DNA from 4 places in the Tistrella mobilis genome. Region 3 is predicted to be linked to each of the others. Evidence: riboswitches for the same ligand, from Rfam matches in the RefSeq annotation. Region 3 holds a riboswitch; each other region holds the start of a gene.
The links. A riboswitch is a leader RNA that binds a small molecule or an ion and turns the genes downstream of it on or off. The one in region 3 is predicted to bind S-adenosylmethionine.
Positions count from the first base shown of each region.

Region 1: it holds a riboswitch for S-adenosylmethionine, as region 3 does, so the genes downstream of both, metK (methionine adenosyltransferase) here and metA (homoserine O-succinyltransferase) in region 3, are expected to answer to the same signal.
Region 2: it holds a riboswitch for S-adenosylmethionine, as region 3 does, so the genes downstream of both, metZ (O-succinylhomoserine sulfhydrylase) here and metA (homoserine O-succinyltransferase) in region 3, are expected to answer to the same signal.
Region 4: it holds a riboswitch for S-adenosylmethionine, as region 3 does, so the genes downstream of both, P7L68_RS13070 (MetQ/NlpA family ABC transporter substrate-binding protein) here and metA (homoserine O-succinyltransferase) in region 3, are expected to answer to the same signal.

Region 1 covers NZ_CP121017.1:4,885,520-4,890,878, forward strand. Annotated here, with positions in the region: gene lnt (apolipoprotein N-acyltransferase) at 1-1,532, shown strand, start outside; gene P7L68_RS27665 (helix-turn-helix domain-containing protein) at 1,839-2,276, shown strand; SAM riboswitch at 2,361-2,437, shown strand; gene metK (methionine adenosyltransferase) at 2,574-3,743, shown strand; gene P7L68_RS27675 (tRNA (guanosine(46)-N(7))-methyltransferase TrmB) at 3,843-4,586, shown strand; gene rimP (ribosome maturation factor RimP) at 4,910-5,359, shown strand, end outside.
Region 2 covers NZ_CP121017.1:4,677,310-4,682,668, forward strand. Annotated here, with positions in the region: gene folE (GTP cyclohydrolase I FolE) at 1-163, opposite strand, end outside; gene apaG (Co2+/Mg2+ efflux protein ApaG) at 528-935, opposite strand; gene metZ (O-succinylhomoserine sulfhydrylase) at 1,096-2,376, opposite strand; SAM riboswitch at 2,433-2,512, opposite strand; gene P7L68_RS26710 (ATP-binding cassette domain-containing protein) at 2,582-3,232, opposite strand; gene P7L68_RS26715 (ABC transporter permease) at 3,229-4,929, opposite strand; gene P7L68_RS26720 (ABC transporter substrate-binding protein) at 4,937-5,359, opposite strand, start outside.
Region 3 covers NZ_CP121017.1:3,852,147-3,857,505, reverse strand. Annotated here, with positions in the region: gene putA (bifunctional proline dehydrogenase/L-glutamate gamma-semialdehyde dehydrogenase PutA) at 1-2,344, shown strand, start outside; SAM-I-IV-variant riboswitch at 2,423-2,543, shown strand; gene metA (homoserine O-succinyltransferase) at 2,584-3,525, shown strand; gene P7L68_RS22955 (TetR/AcrR family transcriptional regulator) at 3,532-4,116, opposite strand; gene P7L68_RS22950 (peroxiredoxin) at 4,359-4,943, opposite strand; gene P7L68_RS22945 (LysE family translocator) at 4,940-5,359, opposite strand, start outside.
Region 4 covers NZ_CP121017.1:1,588,177-1,593,535, forward strand. Annotated here, with positions in the region: gene P7L68_RS13050 (class I tRNA ligase family protein) at 1-758, opposite strand, end outside; tRNA gene P7L68_RS13055 (tRNA-Asp) at 1,032-1,108, opposite strand; gene P7L68_RS13060 (hypothetical protein) at 1,136-1,327, opposite strand; gene P7L68_RS13065 (hypothetical protein) at 1,326-1,880, shown strand; gene P7L68_RS13070 (MetQ/NlpA family ABC transporter substrate-binding protein) at 1,964-2,743, opposite strand; SAM riboswitch at 2,889-2,966, opposite strand; gene P7L68_RS13075 (O-acetylhomoserine aminocarboxypropyltransferase/cysteine synthase family protein) at 3,136-4,434, opposite strand; gene P7L68_RS13080 (LeuA family protein) at 4,686-5,359, opposite strand, start outside.

The DNA.
Region 1 (5,359 bases), 1.0 Mb from region 3:
CGGCACTCGCCGGCGGCTTTTCTACGGCGGCACTGCCGCCGGCTGACGCCTGGCCTCTGGGCTTCGTTGCCTTCACCCTGTTCCTCCTTTTGCTCGACGGCGTGCGCGGCCGGCTCTGGCCGGGCTTCTGGACCGGCTGGGCCTTCGGGCTCGGCCAGTTCGCTGCCGGGTTGTACTGGATCGGCGTCGCCTTCTTCGTGGACGCGGCAGCCTTCGGGGCGCTGGCGGTGCCATCGGTTCTGGGGCTTTCCGCCGGGCTTGCGATCTTCACGGGCCTCGTCGGCGTGGTACAGGCCCGCGCGGCCCCTCAGGGCCCGGGACGGGTGCTGTTCCTGGCCGTCGCCTGGATCGTGGCCGAATGGCTGCGCGGCCATATCCTGACGGGATTTCCCTGGAATCTGATCGGCGCCTCTGCCCTTGCCGTCCCGGCCCTGGCGCAGGGGGCTGCAATCGTCGGCACCTATGGCATGGGTCTGCTCGCCGTTGCCGTCTTTGCGGCCCCGGCGCTGCTACTGATCCGGGGGCAGGAGGACCGGCGGCCGGCACTGATGACCGGCGGCCTGATTCTGGCGGTGCTGCTGGGGACGGGCGTGTGGGGTACCCTGCGCCTCGAAACCCATCAGACAGCAACGGTGCCGGGGGTAAAGCTCCGCCTCGTCCAGGCAGCGATCGACCAGAAGGAAAAGTGGCGGGGCGGAATGAAGGCGCAGCATCTGCGCACCCATCTCGATCTGACCCGGGGGCCGGGCTTCGCCACCGTCACTGACGTGATCTGGCCTGAAACCGCGATCGGCTACTATCCCCAGCAGGAAGCCGAGATCCGCGAGGTGCTGGCCCGTGCCGTGCCGCCAGGCGGGTTACTGATAACGGGTGCGCCCCGCGTGGAGTGGACGCCGCCTCCGGCCGGATCGCCCCCGGGAACTGAACCGCAGCCGCGGGTGTTCAATTCGGTCATGGCGATCGATGATCAGGCACGGATCCTGGGCGTCTACGACAAGGCGCATCTGGTCCCCTTCGGCGAATACGTACCGTTGCGCGAGCTAAACCCCTTCCCGAAGCTCACGGCTGGTAGCATCGACTTCACCCCCGGACCGGGGCCGGCGACGTTGGCGCTGCCTGGCCTGCCGCCGGTGAGCCCGCTGATCTGCTATGAGGCGATCTTTCCAGGGGAGGTGACGGCGGGCGCCGCCACCATCCTTCGGCCTGGCTTTTTGCTGAATGTCACCAATGACGGCTGGTTCGGCCTGACGGCCGGGCCACATCAGCATTTTGCCTCGGCGCGGCTGCGGAGTATTGAGGAAGGCTTGCCGCTCGTGCGTGCGGCGAATAACGGCATTTCCGCGATTGTCGATCCGCTGGGGCGGGTCATCGCCTTGCTGGAGCTGGATCGCCGGGGCGTCCTGGACGGGCCGCTGCCGACCGCCCTGCCTCCGACCCTTTATGCCCGTGTCGGTGACGGATCGGTTGCGGTAGTGGGGCTGATCGTTCTGGTGCTCGCTTTTCTCCTTCGCGTTCCACGGAGGAGAAATTGAGGGTGGCTGCATATCTTCCGGATTGAGGAGCGACGTCTTTCGCGTGTGGCGGGTCTGACCGGACGGCGCCGGATCGCATGCCGGTTGTTCGGCTACCTGTCGACGCCGTGGCGCCGGAGCCGGCAATCGGAGCGTGGGCCACATGTCATCAAAGGCGAGTAGGCCTTGCAATGCAACCCGGAATGCGCGTTTCGGGAATTGCGATGCGCGCGCCGGGGTTGACCCATGCCATGGCGTGATGTCATCTATCCGCCTGACAAACGGGCCGGAATTGAAGGCAGCCGTGAGCGAGGAGGGATGAAACGGATGGCGACGCGACTGAACCCAATTGATGCCCATGTCGGTGGCCGGGTGCGGCTCCGCCGCCAGCTCATGGGGCTTAGCCAGGAAAAGCTGGGGCAGCGGGTCGGCCTGACGTTCCAGCAGATTCAGAAATACGAGCGTGGGGCAAACCGTATTGGTGCCGGCCGCTTGTTCCTGATCGCGCATGCACTCAATGTTCCGGTGTCGTTCTTTTACGAAGACGTTGGAACGGTGACGGCCGAAGAAGGCTCTGACGGCATCGACGACGGGTTCGACTGGCTGGTCATGGATGGACCCGAAGCGCAGACCCTGGCCTTCAATTTCTCTCGCATCCGCGACCCGCGTGCGCGTGCGCGGGTCGTCGAACTGGCCCGAACCATCAGTGACGGCCTTGCGACCGCCTCCCAAAAAAGCGCTCTTGATTCCGACGTCGCACCGTGAAAGTTTCATCTGACGACGAAGTTGAAACTTCCGCGTGAATATGTAGGGTGTCGATAGCGCACCCGGCGTAGGCGTGGATGTCGCTACATCGTCCGTGGTCGGATTTGTGCCGCTTGCCGCCACGTTAAACAGTGCGCTAAGTGGGCTTGGTGGTGCGCGGTCGCGTCATCTGCCGAGAACCCAGACGCACGGAGTCCTTAAACTGGCACCGGCGCGGTTGCCGCCCGCACTGGTGCCCGGACCGCGGATTCCGAGTTCGTGGTCCGTCGTCGGTTCTTGAGGGGTTGAACACGCGCCATGGCCCGCAGCAACTATCTTTTTACGAGCGAATCCGTCTCCGAAGGACATCCGGACAAGATCTGTGATCGGATTTCGGATGCGGTGCTTGATCATCTGCTTGCCGCAGACCCGTATTCCCGCGTCGCATGCGAGACGCTCGCCACCACCAACCGCGTGGTGATCGCAGGCGAGATCCGCTCGCACGGCGACACGTCTCCGGCAACGATCGAGCGTGTCGCCAGAGAGGTGATCCGCGACATCGGCTACGAACAGGACGGCTTTCACTGGAACACGGCGAAGGTCGAGGTCCTGCTGCATGAACAGTCGGCTGACATCGCCATGGGCGTGGATGCCACGGGCAACAAGGACGAGGGTGCCGGCGACCAGGGTATCATGTTCGGCTATGCCTGCCGCGAGACCGATGCGCTGATGCCGGCGCCGATCCATTATGCCCACACCATCCTGCGCAACCTGCGCACGGCCCGCCGTTCGGGCGATATCTCGGTGCTCGGCCCCGATGCCAAGAGCCAGGTAACGCTGGAATATGTGGACGGCAAGCCGGTCCGCGCGACCTCGATCGTGCTGTCGACCCAGCATCTGGCATCGGCGTCGCAGGAGGATGTCCGCGCGGCCGTCCTGCCGGTGATCGAGGCCTCGCTGCCGTCCGGCTGGATGTGCGACGATGCCGGGCTCTACATCAACCCGACCGGCAACTTCGTGATCGGCGGTCCCGACGGTGATGCCGGCCTCACCGGCCGCAAGATCATCGTCGACACCTATGGTGGTGCCGCTCCTCATGGCGGCGGCGCATTCTCGGGCAAGGATCCCACCAAAGTCGACCGCTCGGCTGCCTATGCCGCACGCTATCTGGCGAAGAATGTGGTGGCAGCCGGCCTTGCCGATCGCTGCACCATTCAGCTTGCCTATGCGATCGGCGTCTCGCACCCGCTGTCGGTCTATGTCGATACCTACGGCACCGGCCAGGTCGACGAGGCTAAGCTTGAGAAGGCGCTCCGCGAAGCGATGAACCTGACGCCCCGTGGCATTCGCGAACATCTGAAGCTGAACCGGCCGATTTTCGGCCGGACGGCGGCCTATGGTCATTTCGGCCGTGACCCCGAGGCCGATGGCGGCTTCTCGTGGGAGAAGACCGACCTCGCCGACACGATCAAGCAGCTTGTGCTCTGATCCCCATTCGTGCGATCAGCGGGGCGGCGGCCGGCAACGGCCGCCGCCCCGTTGCGTTTTCGACCCGATCTTCAGCCGCAAGCCGGACCCGTGCCGACGATGACCAGCGCCGACGATACCCGGACCACCGGGACCGAGACCGCAGCGGATGCTGCCGGTGAGAGCATGGGCCGCCGCCATTTTGGCCGGCGGGTGGGGCGTCCGCTCAAGGCCGGGCGCAGCCGGGCAATGGAAGAAACCCTGCCCGAGCTGGCGATCGATCTGCCGGAGCCGGGCACGCAACTGGACCCCGCCCGGCTGTTCGATCGGCCGATGCGCGAAATCGCAGTCGAGATCGGCTTTGGCGGCGGCGAGCATCTGATTGCCCGGGCCGAGGCCGAGCCGGATACCGGCTTCATCGGCTGCGAGCCCTATATCGGGGGTATGTCGGCCTTCCTGGTGGAGCTGGAGCGTCGCGGCCTGCGCAATGTCCGGGTGCTGGGCGATGATGCGGCAAAGCTGCTCGATGCCCTGCCCGATGCCTCGCTTGCCCGCGTTTATCTGCTGTTTTCCGACCCCTGGCCCAAGCGTCGCCACAATAAGCGCCGCTTCATCCAGACGGAGACGGTCGCAGGTCTCGCCCGGGTGATCCGGCCGGGCGGCCGGCTGATCGCAGCCACCGACCACACCGATCTTTGTGCCTGGACGCTTGCTCATGTTCGCGCCCATCCCGATTTCGTCTGGGAGGCCCGCCGGCCGGGCGACTGGCAGCGGCGGCCGGAAGGCCAGATCGAGACCCGCTATGAGGCGAAGGCCCGCGCTGCCGGGCGCGTGCCGGTGTTCATGAGTTTCCAGCGCTCTTGACCGTATCGCAGGGCGGATCTGCAACCGCTGCGCATCCCCGGGGCGGTATGCTGTGGATAAACCCCTTGCGGTTCCGCGACATATGCGTATATTGACCAGCGTCCGCGATTGCGGACCGCCGGCGATCCCGCCAGCGCCCAAGCCGACGAGCCATCCGCCCCGGTGAGGGAGTGGCAGGGTCCGTCAGGACGAGGGCCCGCCGGTGGTCGCGGTCACATGCAGCTTCCGCCGGGTGGGCCTTGCAAGCCCGCCTTTTTTTATTGTGCCGCGTCGGACCGCCGCCCCGAGAGGGTTCGCGAGTCGCCCCGCCACCGGAGGAGCGCATGGACGTCGTTCGTCGTATCACGGAGTTGATCGAGCCGGCCGTCGGCGATCTCGGTTACGAGATCGTGCGGGTGACCTTTCGTTCCGGCGTTAATGCCACGCTCCAGATCATGGCGGAGCGGGTGGACGGTCAGCCGATGACGGTGGACGACTGCGCTGAAATCAGCCACGTGGTATCGGCCCTGCTCGACGTCGAGGACCCCATCACCGAGGCCTATTCGCTGGAGGTCAGTTCGCCTGGCATCGACCGGCCGTTGACCCGGCTGAAGGATTTCGAGCGCTTCGCCGGCTTCGAGGCCAAGATGGAACTGCGGCGACCGCATGACGGACGCAAACGATTCCGCGGCCGGCTGGCCGGCGTGCGTGAGGGCGGTCTGGTGGCCATCCGCCTTGATGACGGGTCGGAACCGGCCCTGCCATTCGACGAGATTTCGTCGGCGAAGCTCATC
Region 2 (5,359 bases), 830 kb from region 3:
CCACACGGTCGGGCGTGGACAGCAGGCCTTCCCGGTCCGGGTCATCGCCCGCCCAGCGGATCAGGGTCCGCACGGCGGCTTCCGCCTCGGCGCGGCTGGGGCGGCCTCCGGAGGCATCGGCCTTGGCGGCATCGGGTGCGCCGAGCTCTGCCGGGCCTCCCATTTTCACGGCCACGACGTTTTCACGTGTCATCTGACGTGCAACTCCCAGGGTGCGGCCGACAGCTGCGCAGCGGGCCCACGCGAACGGCGGGGGACGGCGCATCGGGCTTCCGGCCGTGTGCGGATTCCGTTTCGTTTACGCAAGCCCGCAACCGATGGATCACCGGGGTGGAGAGCGTATCGCGACGGAGCCGCGATGGTGTGGACCGGTGAACCGCGATACGGCGGATCATCCTGCCCACGATCTGAGGCACATATCAACTATTGATTGCTGATCATGCGCTCGACATAACTCTGACTATAGGTCGCAGCGTTAGCACCTGCAAGCGCAGGCCATGCCGTACGACCGGGATCAGTTGTGAGGATCAGTTGATGGTATGGGCAGCGTGCGGGCTGTCGAGCGAGAAGGTCGGGATCTGGACCTCGAAGGTCTCACCGCCGGCGCTCTCCATCTGATAGCTGCCGCCCATGATGCCCGAGGGCGTGGTGAGCGGCGCGCCGCTGGTGTATTCGAAGCTCTCGCCCGGTGCCAGCACCGGCTGTTCGCCGACCACACCCGCACCGCGAACCTCCTGCAGCCGGCCCAGCCCGTCGATGATCCGCCAGTGGCGGGCGCGCAGCTGCACCGTCTCCTCGCCGTGGTTCTCGATCCGGATGCGATAGGCGAAGACGAACTGCCCGTCCTCGGGCGAGGACTGGTCGTCGACGTAGAACGGGCGCACCGCCACCATGATCGAGCGGGTGGTCGCGCTGTATTCGTGGTCCGCCGCCATGGGTCCTACCTGCTGCAACGTGGATCGACGGGCCCGGAAGAGGCCCGGACAGGGAATATCGCGACCCATGCAACCGATTTCCAGGGCAGAGCGCAAGCGGTGATGCCCGACCGGTGTCGGGACGGCATGTCCGGACACCGGTTTCCGGGGCGTCGGAACCTCAGGCGGCGTCCAGTGCCGCCGCCAGATCGGCCGCCAGATCCTCGACATCCTCAAGCCCGACCGACACCCGGACCAGGCCGTCGCCGATGCCGACCGCCGCCCGCACCTCGGCCGGCAGCCGCTGATGGGTGGTCGTGGCGGGATGGGTCGCCAGCGTCTTGGCATCGCCCAGATTGTTGGAGATGTCGGCAATCTCCAGCCGGTTCAGGAAGCGGAACGCCGCCTCCTTGCCGCCCTTGAAATCGAATGCCAGCAGCGTGCCGCCGCCCGACATCTGCTTACGGGCCAGATCATGGCCGGGATGGGAGGCAAGCCCCGGATAAACCAGCCGGGTGAGGGCGGGATGGCCTTCGAAACGGCGGGCGAGGGTGGTGGCGCTGCGGGTCTGTTCCCGCACCCTGAGCGGCAGCGTCTCCAGCCCCTTCAGCAGCACCCAGGCATTGAAGGCGCTGAGGGTCGGGCCGGTATGACGCAGGAAGTCGCGCAATGCCCCGTCGCAGAACGCCTCGCTGGCCAGGATCGCCCCGCCCAGCACCCGGCCCTGGCCGTCGATATGCTTCGTTGCGGAATAGACCACCACATCGGCGCCCAGCGCCATCGGCTTCTGCAGGATCGGGGTTGCAAAGACGTTGTCGACCACCAGCTTCGCGCCATGGGCATGGGCGATTTCGGCCACCGCTGCCAGATCGATCAGTTCCAGCTGCGGGTTGGACGGCGTCTCCAGGAAGAACAGCTTCGTCTCGGGGCGCACGGCCGCCGCCCAGGCGTCGAGATCGGCGCCGCGCACGAAGCTGGTGGTGATGCCGAAGCGCGGCAGCAGTTCGGCCAGGATGTACTGGCAGGATCCGAACAGCGCCTCGGCCGCCACGATGTGGTCGCCGGCACGGAGCTGACAGATCAGCGCATTCCAGACCGCCGACATGCCCGAGGCGGTTGCCCGGCAGGCTTCGGCGCCCTCCAGCGCCGCCAGGCGGGTCTCGAAGGTGCGCACCGTCGGGTTGCCGTAGCGGCTGTAGACGAAGCCCGGCTCCTCGCCGCGGAACCGCGCCTCGGCGCGGGCGGCGTCGTCATAGACATAGCCCGAATTCAGGAACAGCGCCTCGGCGGTTTCGCCATGGGGGCTGCGGTCCAGCCCGGCACGTACCGCCAGTGTCGCAAGCCCGCGTGTCGCAAGCCCGCGCTCTGCCGCGGCTTCCGTTCCGGCCGCTGCAGCAGTGGCCTTCCACAATCCGTCGCCACAGTCGGCGTCGACATCCGTCCGGTCTTCGGTATCCCGCATGGTCTTCGGCCCATAAAAAAACCCGGCCTCTGGCCGGGTCTGCGCGTGAAGGGTTCGGTGCGCGGCCCCCGACCTTTTAGCGGCGTGATTAACGTGGTCCGCAAGCCGGCCGGCCCAAATCCCCACGATCGTCGCCAGGCCCTGCCCCGGCGACGCGACAGGCACGATACGCCCGCCCGCCACGGGGGGTCAAGTGCCGATCATGTCAGGAGAATTCCCCATCCGGCGGATGGAGATGCAGGATCGGCCCGCCCGCCTCGGCGGCCTCGTCGGGATCATGGGTCACGATCAGCGCCGGCACGCCACGCCTCCGCAGGCGGTCGAAGACCAGCGCCCTCAGGCGTGCGGCCAGCGGCCGGTCCAGCCGGGCAAAGGGTTCGTCCATCAGAACCACCTGCGGTTCAGCCGCCAGCATGCGCATCAGCGCCACGCGCGCCCGCTGCCCGCCCGACAGGGTCGCCGGATGCCGCCCGCCCAGCCCGTCCAGCCCGGCCTCGGCCAGTGCCGCGGCGATCCGGTCCCGCCGCGTCGTCCGATCGAGCCCGGCGGGCAGGCCGAAACCGATATTGGCGGCCACCGTCAGATGCGGGAACAGCAGGTCGTCCTGCATCATCAACCCCACCCGGCGCCGCTCGGGCGGCAGGTCGTCGATCGGCCGGCCATTCAGCCGGATACGGCCGCGCATGGTCACCACCGGGTCGGCGATGCCGGCGATCACCGCCAGCAGGGTCGACTTTCCGATCCCCGACGGCCCCAGCACCGCCGCGATCACCCCGGGCGGCACGCCCAGATTCAGCGGCCCGATCAGCCGGTGCCCGCCAATGGCCACCGCCACCTCTTCCAGCTCCAGGCTCATCGGCACCGCCTTCGGCCGGCCGGGTCGGGGATCAGGCTCGCCAGCAGAAAGCCAGCGGCCGGCAGCATCGCCAGCAGCAGGGCCGCGGCCGCCGCCGCCCGGCGGTCCAGCCCGGCTGCCGTCGCCACCGCCTCCGTCGCCAGCAGCGGGATCCGGCCGCCACCGATCATCACCGCGGGCAGATACTGCGCCACCCCGGCCGAAAAACCGATCGCCGCCGCAACCGCCAGCGGCCGTACGGTCAGCGGCAGCATCACCGCCGTCCAGGCGCCGAAGCCACTGCGGCCCAGGCTGCGCGCCAGCCGGCGCGGCCGCTGATCGGTGCGCCGATAGCTTTCCCGAAGCGCCAGGAAGACATAGGGGAACACGGTCGCCAGGTGGCACCAGACCAGCGCAAGTCCTGTACCGTCCAGGCCAAGGCGCAATACCGGGCCCTGCAAGCCCGCCAGAAAGGCGGCTGGCGGCAGCAGCAGCGGCAGATAGATCGGCCCTTCGCCGACGGCACGGGCCGGGGAACGGGCCTGGCTTTCCAGCAGCAGCAGGGCGAGCGGCACCGCAATCAGCACGGGCAGCAGGGCGTAAAGTGCACTCGCCCGGGCCGCAGGCGCCAGATCGGCCGCCATGCCCGTCAGGCGCGCCATCGACCAGCCGGCGGGCAGCGGATCGGGAAAGCGCCAGACCGCGGCCCCGGCCCAGAAGACCAGCGTCACCACGGCCAGCACCGCCATCGCCAGCACCAGCAGCCCCAGCCCGGCGGCAAGGCGGGAGGCAAAGGGCGCCAGTGGCCGGCGGGGGCGGACGGTCAGCCGATCCGCCCCGCCACGCCGCACCAGCCGTTCTGCGGCCAGCCCGGACAGGATCAGCGCAACCGCCAGGACCAGCTGAAGCAGGGCGGCCGCGGCACCGGCCGCCGCGCGGGCCGGATCGGGATCGAACAGCAGCGACAGGCTGCGCACCGCCAGCACCGGTGGCAGGCTGGGACCCAGCACCAGCGCCATGTCGACCGTGCCCAGCCCATAGACTGCCACCGCCGCGACCGGCAGGCGCAGCAGCGGCCAGATCTGCGGCGCCACCACCCGCCACCAGGCGCTGGCGGCCGGCCAGCCCAGACTGCGGGCGCGATCGAGTGCGGCGCGCGCGCCCACCCGTTGCTGCGCCGCGATGGTCAGCGCCAGCAGGAAGGGCATCTCTTTCACCACCAGCCCGGCGATCAGCGACAGCCCCCAACTGTCACCGGGCAGCGGCAGATCGGGCGGCAGCGCCCGCCCGTCGGCCGCGGTATAGATCCATCCGCCCGCCAGGCGGAACAGCAGCCCGGTGGGCGCGATCAGGAAGGCGAGCCCGACCGCCACGGCCGCATGGGGGGCCGCCACCAGGACGAGGGCAAGACGTTCGGTCGCCCGCGCCCGTACCGGGCGCGCCGCAACCAGGGCCGCGATCGCCCCGGCCAGCGCTGCCGAGATGACCGTCGCCGCCACCGCCACCAGAACCGACAGCAGGATCGAGCGTCCGATGCCGGGTTCGGCCGCCAGCAGCCGCCAGGCGGAAAGCGGGGCCGTGGCAACGGCTCCGGCCAGCCCGCCCGCCAGCGGCGGCGCCAGCACCGCAGCCGCGATCCAGGGGGCAAGGGCCAGCAGCCGCGACCGCCCGGGCGGCGCCGCAGGCCGCCAGTCTCCGGCGCCCGGCAGCCCGGTCACGCCCGGCTCAACCGGCGAGATAGCGCCGCGACCATTCGGCCTCCAGCCAGTCGGTCCAGCTGGGATGCGGCTCGGGGATGGCCGGGCCCAGCTCCTCTTCGCTCGGCCAGGCGGGGCCCAGATCGATGTCGCGGAACACCGCCCGATCCTCTTCCGACAGCCGCCCGGCCGAGAGCACGGTCATGTCGCCCCAGATCAGCGGATCCAGCTTCGCGGCCTGGATCTCGGGCGAAATCAGCATGTTGGCGAAGACCATCGCACCCGCCTTCGCATCGGCATTGGCGGGAATGGCGACGAAATGGGCATTGGCGATGCTGCCGCCCGACCAGCCGATCACCCGGGTGGATGCCGGCATCAGCCCCGATGCGATCGCCGAGGCCGCCTGGCCCGGATGGAAGGCAAAGCCCAGATCCACCGCACCATCGGCCTG
Region 3 (5,359 bases):
GGCCGAGCTGGCCCGCGAGGCGAAAGCGGTGGGCATCGGGCTGACCATCGATGCCGAAGAGGCCGACCGGCTCGACATCTCGCTCGACCTTCTGGAGGCTGCCGCGGCCGATCCGGCGCTTGCCGGCTGGAACGGGCTGGGGCTGGCGGTTCAGGCCTATCAGAAGCGCGCCCATGCGGTGATCGACCATGTGGTGGACCTGGCCGGGCGCACCGGCCGCATCATCCCCACCCGTCTGGTCAAGGGCGCCTATTGGGACACCGAGATCAAGCGGGCGCAGGAACGCGGCCTCAGTTCCTTCCCCGTCTTCACCCGCAAGGAGGCGACCGACGTTTCCTATCTGGCCTGCGCCCGCCGGATGCTGGCGGCGCGCGACCGGCTCTATCCGATGTTTGCCACCCATAACGCCCATACGGTGGCGGCAATCGACGTGATGGCCGGCAATGATCGCCGCTTTGAATATCAGCGGCTTCATGGCATGGGCGAGCCGCTCTACGAGGCGGCGCTGGGCGATGCGCCGTCGAAGGGCGGTGTCAGCTGCCGGATCTATGCGCCGGTCGGCGCACATGAAGACCTTCTGCCCTATCTGGTCCGGCGGCTGCTGGAGAATGGCGCCAACACCTCTTTCGTACATCGCCTGGCCGATGAGAGCGTGGCGATCGGCGATCTGGTCGCCGATCCGGTGACGAAGCTGGCCGGCCGGGTCTCGCGGCCCAACCCGTCGATCCCGCTGCCGGGCGCGATCTATGCCCCCGAGCGGCCGAACAGCCAGGGGCTGGATCTGACCGATCCGCTGGTGGTGATGGAGCTGGACGCTGCCGTCGCCACTGCCGCAGCCACGCCCGCCGAGGCATCGGCGATCGTGGACGGCCGCGAGCGCGGCGGTCGCTTTGCAGAGATCCGCAACCCCGCCGACCGCGCGGTGGTGGTGGGCCGTGTGGCCGAGGCCGATGATGCCGCGGTCGAGGCGGCGATCATCGCCGCCTCGACCGCCTGGGGACGCTGGGATGCACTGGGTGGGCCCGCCCGCGCCACCGTGCTGGAGGCGATCGCCGATCGCTACTGGGCCGACCGCCATCGTGCCTTCGCGATCCTGATCCGCGAGGCCGGCAAGACCTGGCCGGATGCCCTGGCCGAGATCCGCGAGGCGATCGATTTCCTGCGCTACTACGCCGCCCGGGCGCGCGCCGATTTCGCCGGTCCCGTCACCCTGCCCGGGCCGGTGGGCGAGAGCAACGAGATCCGGCTTTCGGGGCGCGGCGTCTTTGCCTGCATCTCGCCCTGGAACTTCCCCCTCGCGATCTTCACGGGCCAGGTCTCTGCGGCGCTGGCTGCCGGCAATGCGGTGCTGGCCAAGCCCGCCGAGCAGACGCCGCTGATCGCCGCCTGGGCCGTGCGCCACATGCTGGCGGCGGGCGTGCCGGCGGGGGCGATCGCCCTGCTGCCCGGCGATGGCGCGCGGGTGGGCGCGAAGCTGGTCGCCGACGACCGGATCGCCGGCATTGCCTTTACCGGCTCGACCGAGACCGCGAAGCTGATCAACCGCGGCCTTGCGGGCCGCGAGGGGCCGATCGTGCCGCTGATCGCCGAGACCGGCGGGCTCAACGCCATGATCGTCGACAGTTCGGCGCTGCCCGAACAGGTGGTGGCCGATGTGCTGACCTCGGCCTTCGGCTCTGCCGGCCAGCGCTGTTCGGCGCTGCGCCTGCTGTGTGTGCAGAAGGATGTCGCCGACCGGATCGAGACCATGCTGGCCGGCGCCATGGCGGTAATGGAGGTGGGCGACCCGATGCGGCTTGCGACCGATGTCGGGCCGGTGATCGATGCCGAGGCGCTGGACGGGCTGAAGGCCCATCTGGCGGCGCTGAAGGCGGCCGGCCAGACCAAGATCGCCGAGGCACCGCTGCCGGCCAGGGCCGAAGCCGGGACCTTCCTCGCCCCGACCGCCTGGCGGATCGACGGCCCCGACCGGCTGACCCGCGAGGTCTTCGGGCCGGTGCTCCATGTCTGGCGTTACGAGGCGCGGGATCTTGAGGCCGTGGTGCAGCGGATCAATGCCTATGGTTATGGCCTGACCATGGGCGTGCACAGCCGCATCGACCGGACGGTGCGCCGCGTGGCGGAGCTCGCCCGGGTGGGCAATCTCTACGTCAACCGCAGCATGATCGGCGCTGTCGTCGGCACCCAGCCCTTCGGCGGCGAGGGGCTGTCGGGCACCGGCCCCAAGGCCGGGGGCCCGCGCTATCTGCATCGGTTTGCCGTCGAGCGTGTGCTGTCGGTCAACACCGCCGCGGCCGGCGGCGATACCCGGCTGATGACCACCATCGCCGATGGCGGCGACTGAACGGTCAAACCCTGCCACCCGCTCCGCAGGGACGCGCATGGCGGCCATTGCGGAGCGGGGGCGATGGCCTTATGATCCGCGCCACATCAAGAGTTGGGGCGACGCCCAACGCCAACCTGCCGCATCCGGGCAAGGTGGCACTCCCGGTGATCCGTGTGATCGGGAAGATGTGGCCGAGCCGGCAATTCAACGGATCACGCCACCGCGTCCGCCCCGAAATGCCGAGTGGGGACGCGCCGATGCCGATCAAAATTCCTGACGATTTGCCTGCCCGCCGCACACTGGAAGCGGAAGGGGTTATGGTGATGGGTGAGACCGATGCGGTCCGCCAGGATATCCGTCCGCTGCGCATCGGCCTGCTCAACCTCATGCCCAACAAGATCCGGACCGAGACCCAGTTTGCCCGGCTGCTCGGCTCCACGCCGCTGCAGCTGGAGCTGACCCTGGTCAAGATTACCGATCACGTGTCGCGCCACACCGCAACCGACCATATGTCGGCCTTCTACCGGCCCTGGGCCGAAGTTGCGACCGAGCGTTTCGACGGGTTCGTGATCACCGGCGCGCCGGTCGAACGGCTGCGCTTCGAAGACGTCACCTACTGGGACGAGCTGCGCCGGATCCTCGACTGGACCCAGACCAATGTCCATCGCAACCTGACCATCTGCTGGGGTGCGCAGGCGGCGGTGCATCATTTCCACGGCATGGCCAAATATGATCTGCCGGCCAAGGCCTTCGGGCTCTATACCCATCGGGTGCTGGCACCGGCCTCGCCCTGGCTGCGCGGTTTTCCGGATCTCTTCACCACGCCCGTCTCGCGCTGGACCGAGGTGCGCCGCGAGGACGTGCCGGCCGCAAGCGGCATGACCGTGCTGGCCGAAAGCGAGCAGACCGGCCTCTGCCTGCTCGACGATCCGGCGCACCGGGCGCTGCACATGTTCAACCATCTGGAATACGACACGGTCTCGCTGGCCGAGGAATATCACCGGGACGTCGCGGCCGAGGTTCCGGTCGCCCTGCCGGTCGGTTACTTCCCCGGCGACGACCCCAGCCGTCTGCCCGACAATCTCTGGCGCGGCCATGCCCATCTGCTGGTCGGCAACTGGATCAACGAGATCTACCAGACCACGCCCTTCGACCTGGACCGGGTCGGGATCGAGGATCACGTGCCGTCCGGCCGCTGAAGACCGTCAGCTCCCGGGAAGCCTGGTGATTTCCTCGCGGACCGCGGTCAGGATCTCGTCCGACAGGGCGCGATCGCTGGCCTCGGTCGCGCGGGCGAGGGCAAGGCCGCCGACCAGGGCCGACATCACCAGAATGGCGCGGCTGCGGTCGCCTTCACCGCCGGCAAGCGCCGGGAAGCGTGCCGCCAGCGTGTCGATGAACCGATCGACACCTTGGGCATAGCTCGCCTGTACGCCGGCCTCCTGCCGGGGAACATCGGTTGCCAGAGCGGCGATCGGGCAGCCGACATCGCGGCGCGTGCGATGCACCTCGGACAGATAGTTCCCGGCATAGCGGCCAAGATCCTGCCCTGCCTGGTCGCGCCCGGTTTCCAGCCGCTCGATCGTATCGTCGAAGACCTTGCCGCAGGCTTCGGCGGCAAGCGCGTCCTTCGAGGCGAAATGGCCATAGAAGCCGCCATGGGTGAGCCCGGCGGCCTTCATGATCTCGGCCACGCCGACACCGTCGAAGCCGCGTTCGCGGAACAACCGGCCGGCAGCCTTGACGATGGCCGCCCGGTTGGCGGCCGCCTGTTCCCTGGTTACCTTCACCGTTCAGAACCTCTTTTGCGATGCCGGCGGCGGCACATGCAGCGATCTGTCCCTGACGATGGACATGATCTTCATCATCAAAAAAACATGACGATCATCATCATAAATCGGACGAGGTTGGGCGGCAATGCGGCGAGTGGTGGCAGCAGGGGCGCCGGGCGTGCGTGCCGCCTTCCGGGCTGGCCGGGCCTCGTCTCTGGCCTGCCCACCGCCTCTGCTGCCGCCGGTATACGGCGGAGGGGTCAGCGCCGGCGCATCCAGTCCAGCACGTCACCCGCATTCCGGTCTGGCGGGAAGACCGGATAGAACACCCGGCGCACCTGCCCGTCCCGGGTGATCAGGGTCAGCCGGCGGATCAGTCTCCGCCCCTCGACCTCCATCACCGGCAGGTTCAGGGCCCGGGTCAGCTGCAGATCGGCATCCGACAGCAGCGGGAAGGGCAGGTGCAGCCGCTCTGCCGCTTCGCGTTGCCAGGCCGTGTCCTGGGTGGAGATGCCGAAGATGGCCGAGACGCCGGCTTCCGCCAGCTCTGCGGCATGGTCCCGGAAGGCGCAGGACTGGGGCGTGCAGCCGCGTGCGCCGGGGATCATGTCCCAGCCTTCGGGCAGGGGCTGATCCGGCCGGCCGGTCATCGGATAGAAATAGAGCACCGTCCAGCCGGAGAGATCCGCCAGACGGACGGTGCCACCCGCCGTCGAGGGCAGGGACAGGTCCGGCAGACGGGCATCGGCCAGATGGCCGGCGCCGCCGTCATCGGCAGGCGCCGGGATGCTGCTCCAGTCGACATGGGTCAAAGAGGGCTGGTTGGCGGGGGAGGGGGCGGTCACAGGGCGCTCCATGCAAGTGTGGTGGCAAAGCCGATCAGCGCGCCGCCGAAGACGAAATCGACCCAGCCATTGGAGGCATCGACCGCCCGGGCGATCACGCCCGATCGGGCGAGGATCGCAAAACACGACCAGAACAGGGCCGATTGCAGAATCAGCTGGCCGCCGAAGACCGCAAGGGCTGCACGCGGCAGGTCGGGGGTGGCGACCTGAGAGAAGATGCTGACATAGAAGATCGCGATCTTGGGGTTCAGCAGGTTGACCAGATAGCCGTCGCGAAACAGCGCGGCCGGCGAGCGGCGCTGCGGCGGGGCCGAGGCCGGGGCCGTGGCATGCCCTGCCGCGCGCCGGTGCCGCATCTTGGCCACCGCAACCATCAGATTGCGGATGCCGAGCCAGACCAGATAGGCGGCACCGCC
Region 4 (5,359 bases), 2.3 Mb from region 3:
AAATCGGCGATCAGATCGTCTTCGGCGCGATCCTGGGGCAGGGCGGTGCCGGCCACCGGGTCCAGATTGGCAATGGCGCCGAGCGAGGTGCCGAGGTCGCGGACAAGGAACAGATTATGGGTGCGGGCCAGATCGGCCAGCGACAGTTCGCGGGCATCGTGGGGTTCCGACATCAGCGCCAGATAGAAGCGCAGCGCCTCGGCCGGCACCCGGTCGAGCAGATCGTTCAGGAAGATCGCCCGGCCGGTGGAGGGATCGAAACTGCGCCCGGACAGATCGGTCAGCGCCGGCGGCGCCACGATCCTGGTATCGGTGATCGGCCCCAGATCCTGGATCTCGGCCACCGCCTCGATCAGGCTGCGGGCGGTGAGGGCGTCGCGGCCGGCAAAGACCGTCAGGCGCACCGGCATCGGCTTGTCGCCCAGCTGGCGACCCTGCTGGCGGCGCAGCGGCAGCACCCCCGGCCCGTCGCCCTGGAAGGTGAGCACGCCGTCGATCCTGATGCCGGCGCGGCGCAGCGTGGCGGCCGCGCGGCCGCCCTCTTCGATGCCGTCCCGCGGGCTGCCATCCTGTCCGCTGCGCGGCCGCGGCGCATCACCCGCCGCCACCAGCACCCGGGCCGACCGCCCCAGCAGCCGCTGGCCGCGGGCATAGACATCGGCCGCCAGCCAGATCGAGGCGAAGCCGGCCGCATCGATATCCCGATCGCCGGGCGGTGCGGCGCACAGAATCAGTTCATCGGTCAGCACCGTGGTCATTGCCCCGGCTCTCCCCTTGTGCCCTGTCGCGGTTGATGCCCTCTCGCGCGGTCGATGCCCGCGATCCGTCAAGGTTAGGAGGGGGTGCGACAGCCGTCAACATCAAGGGTTGTTTAATTGAAAACCAATGCGCGTCAAGAGATTCATGCCTCAGACAAACCGGCACTGGTCGCAAGTCTTCCACGCGGCCGTACCGGGCCGCTGCAAATGCCGCAAAAGGAAAACGCCCGGCTCATCCAGAGATGAACCGGGCGTTTTCAAAACCCGAGCGAGTGGCGGGAGTGACGGGACTTGAACCCGCGGCCTCCGGCGTGACAGGCCGGCGCTCTAACCAACTGAGCTACACCCCCGTAGCCTCTCGCGTGCCCCACCGTGTCTCAGTGGGTGCGCGGTTTATAGCCAGTCGGCGTGCGCTTGAAAAGCCCTTTTTTTCGACCTTGTGACGATTGCGCGTCGCTGCCACATGTTGAACCAAGAGGGCCGGTATCGGCGCCGGTCCGAGCACCAAAGTCGAGGACGCCACATATGCCCTTCCAAACCGAGGTCCGCCCGCCGAGTTCGACGATCATGCTCACCGCGCTCCGGATGCTGACCATGCAGCCGGCCGACAAGCACGTGGTGGGGCAGCGTCTGCTGCAGGATCTGGCGCGCATCGCCCCCAAGGCAGCGGAGCTTTGCGATCCGGCGGCGCGGGCCGAATTCGATCGCCGGGTGGTGATCGATCTCCGGCGCCTGCTGGTCGCGGGATTGATCCGACGGGTGGGCGACGGCCTGCTCGGCATCACCGATCGCGGCCGCGAGGCCTTGAAGGAGAATCCGGAAGGCCTCGATGATACCGTCCTCATGCGCTACCCGGAATTTCGCGCCCATCTGGCCCGCCGCAGCGGCATGGTGATCGATCCGGCCGCCGGGCTCGACGGGGCGATCGAGCCGCCGACCGAGAGTGGCGAGGCGCCGACGCGCAGGATGCCGGTGGTTCGCGAGTTGCAGGAAGGTTTCATTGCCTTCCTGGACGGTCAGACCGTCTCCGACAACCCCTATGAAACCGATACCCAGGGCTTCATCACCTGGGAGGAGGGCTATTGGGAGGCGGCGGGCATCGCCCGCAACGAGATGGCCTGAGCCTGACCGCCCCAGCCCAACATGCAAACGGGCCGGCCGGGGATATCCCCGGCCGGCCCGTTCTTCAAGATCTGCGGGACGGATCACCAGGCGACGACGAGCGCGCCCTTGTAGTGGTCGTTGATCCAGTCCTTGATCTTCTGATCGTGATAGGCCTCGACCAGGGTCTTGGCCCAGGCGGCGTCGGCATCGACCTTGCGGACCGCGATCACATTGGCATAGGGCGATTCCGCCGCTTCCCGCGCGATCGGATCCTTCACCGGGTCGAGCCCGGCCTCGACGGCATAGTTGGTGTTGACGGCAGAGGCCGCGGTGTCGTCGAGCGAGCGCGGCAGCTGGGCGGCATCGAGTTCGATGATGCGCAGGTTCTTCGGGTTCTCTGCGATGTCGAGCGGCGTGGCCTTGAGGCCCGCGCCCTCGCGCAGCTTCAGAACGCCCTGGGCCTGCAGCAGCAGCAGTGCACGACCGCCATTGGTCGGATCGTTCGGAATGCCGACCGAATCGCCATCCTTCAGATCGGCCAGGCTCTTGATCTTCTTCGAATAGATGCCGAGCGGGAAGACCACCGTCTTGGCGATCGACACCAGATCATAGCCGCGATCGGCATTCTGGTTGTCGAGATAGGGCTGGTGCTGGAACGAGTTCGCCTGGATGTCGCCCGCGGCGAGCGCCTGGTTCGGCACCACATAATCGCTGAACTCGATGATCTCGATATCGAGGCCCCGGGCAGCGGCGATCGGCTTCACCTTCTCCAGGATCTGGGCATGGGGGCCGGGGGTCACGCCGATCTTGATCTCTTCGGCCTGGGCTGCGCCTGCGGCGAGGAGGCCGAGGATGGCGGCCGCGCCGCCCAACGTCTTCAGAATCCGCATCTGGACTGGTGTCCCTGCATCTTGTCGGTCGGATCGGGCCACGGGGGCGGCTGCAACCCTGATCCCGTCCGGCCGTCTCACCCTTGCGGGAGACCTGCCGGACCAAACACGAAAAAACCCGCGTGACAGCGTCGCGCGGGTTTCCGACCCCTCCGCTTTAGCTGCATTTGTAACGCGCCCGCAAGCTGTGGCTCAAATCGGCGCGACGGCGTTACCCTAAAACACCGTGAAGCTCGCGTCAATTGCCATTCCACAACACGGCAGCCATGTGAAAAGTGCAGACAGCCTGGTCGGTCGCGGGACGACGGGGTGGGGTGCGAAAGAACGACGGGCGCATGGTGGCAACCATGCGCCCGTCGCCGGCATTGACCCGGAGCAGATGATCAGGCCGCCGTCGCCACCGCCAGAGCCTGTTCGATGTCGGCGATGATGTCGTCGACATGCTCGATGCCGATCGAGAGGCGGACATAACCCGGGGTGACGCCCGAGGCCTTCTGTTCCTCTTCCGACAGCTGGCTGTGGGTGGTGGTGGCGGGGTGGATCGCCAGGCTGCGGGCGTCGCCGATATTGGCGACATGGTAGAGCAGCTTCAGCGCCTCGATGAAGGCGCGGCCGGCTTCGGCACCGCCCTTGATCTCGAAGCCGATCAGCGCGCCATAGCCGCCCTTCAGATACTTGTCGGCACGGGCGCGCGCCTCACCCTCGGCCAGGCTCGGATGGGTGACGGTCAGCACCGCCGGATGCTCGGACAGGAACTTGGCGACCAGGGTCGCGTTCTTGTTGTGCTCGCGCATGCGCAGCGGCAGCGTCTCCAGGCCCTGGATGGTCTGGAAGGCGTTGAAGGGCGAAGCGGCGCAGCCCAGGTCGCGCAGCAGGGTGACGCGGGCCTTGATGATATAGGCGATGGGGCCGAGCGGCTTCACCGCCTGGGTCCAGACCGCGCCGTGATAGCTGGCATCGGGGGTGTTCAGCAGCGGCTGACGCTCGGGGAAGGCCTCCCAGTCGAAAGTGCCGCCGTCGATGATGATGCCGCCGATCGAGGTGCCGTGGCCGCCGATATATTTGGTGGTGGAATAGACCACCACGGCCGCACCATGCTCCAGCGGCCGGGCGATGATCGGGGCGGCGGTGTTGTCGATGATCAGCGGGATGCCGAAGGACTTGCCGATCTCGGCAACCTCGGCGATCGGGAACACCCGGAGCTTCGGGTTGGGCAGGGTCTCGCCGTAATAGGCGCGGGTGCGGTCGTCGGTGGCGCGGCGGAAATTCTCGGGGTCCGACGGATCGACGAAGCGGACCTCGATGCCCTGCTGGCGCAGCGTGTTGGCAAACAGATTCCAGGTGCCGCCGTAAAGATCGGTCGACGAGACGACATTGTCGCCCGCCTGGGCGAGATTCTGGATCGCCAGCGCCGAGGCCGCCTGACCCGAGGAGACGGCGAGCGCCGCCACACCGCCCTCAAGGGCGGCCAGGCGCTGCTCCAGCACGTCGGTGGTCGGGTTCATGATCCGGGTATAGATGTTGCCCAGTTCCGACAGTGCGAACAGGTTGGCAGCCTTCGCGGTGCTCTCGAACTGATACGAGGTCGTCTGGTAGATCGGCACCGCCACCGCGCCGGTGGTGGGGTCCGCACGATAGCCCGCATGCAGAACGGCCGTCTCGGGGTGACGGTACTGGGTCATCTGGTCTCGCTCCCTGGATGGTGCCGGGCCCGGATCATGTCTTGAGGGGGATATCGCCGGCCCGTTGCCGCACTGTATATAAACGATGCGCATTGTGGAACCGGCTTCAAACACAAAAAAATCTTGTCAATTCGGCGGAAAAAAGCTCCCGACGATGATGATCGCCGGGAGCAGAAGGGGCCGGGAGGCCCTGCGGGACAGAGAACCGGGCGGAAAGCGAGCCGGCCCTGCGCGGGCAGGCGAATACGGGATCAGCCGGGAAGCCCGGTCCCGCTGTCGGCGACCTCGCGATACAGCGCCACCAGCGCACCATGATCATTGAAGCGATCGGGCGTCGGATCGGCCGCGAGCCGGTCGCAGACCGCATCGATCTTGTCGATGTCGATCACCACCCCGGCCTCGGCCAGACGGCGGGTGATGGCATTGCGCGGCGTGCCGCCGACCATCACCGCATTGGGGCGGGCCGCCGTCACCGGCCGCACGGGCCAGGCCTCGGCGGTGCGTGTCCAGCCGAGATGGGTGGGGGCGGTGACGGTACGGGCCTCGGCGCCCAGCAGCGGCTTCGTCGGCATCAGCGGCAGGTGGATCATCTTGCGCAGGGCATGGGCGGCCTCGATCACCGGCTCCAGCGCCACATCGGTCGCAAGCCCCATGCGCGGGCCGTTGAGGCGCAGCTGGGCGATCGCCTCTTCGAGCGCGGTATTGCCGGCCCGCTCGCCGATGCCGCAGAGCGTCGCCTGGAAGCTGTCGGCGCCTGCCTCCAGCGCCGCCAGCGTGTTGGCGAGTGCCAGCCCCATATCGTCGTGGCAATGGGCCGAGAGGATGACATCCGGCCCGACCCAGGACCGCATGGCGCGGACCAGGGCGGCGAATTCATGCGGCAGCGCGCAGCCGACCGTATCGGGGATCGCAACCGTTCGGGCCC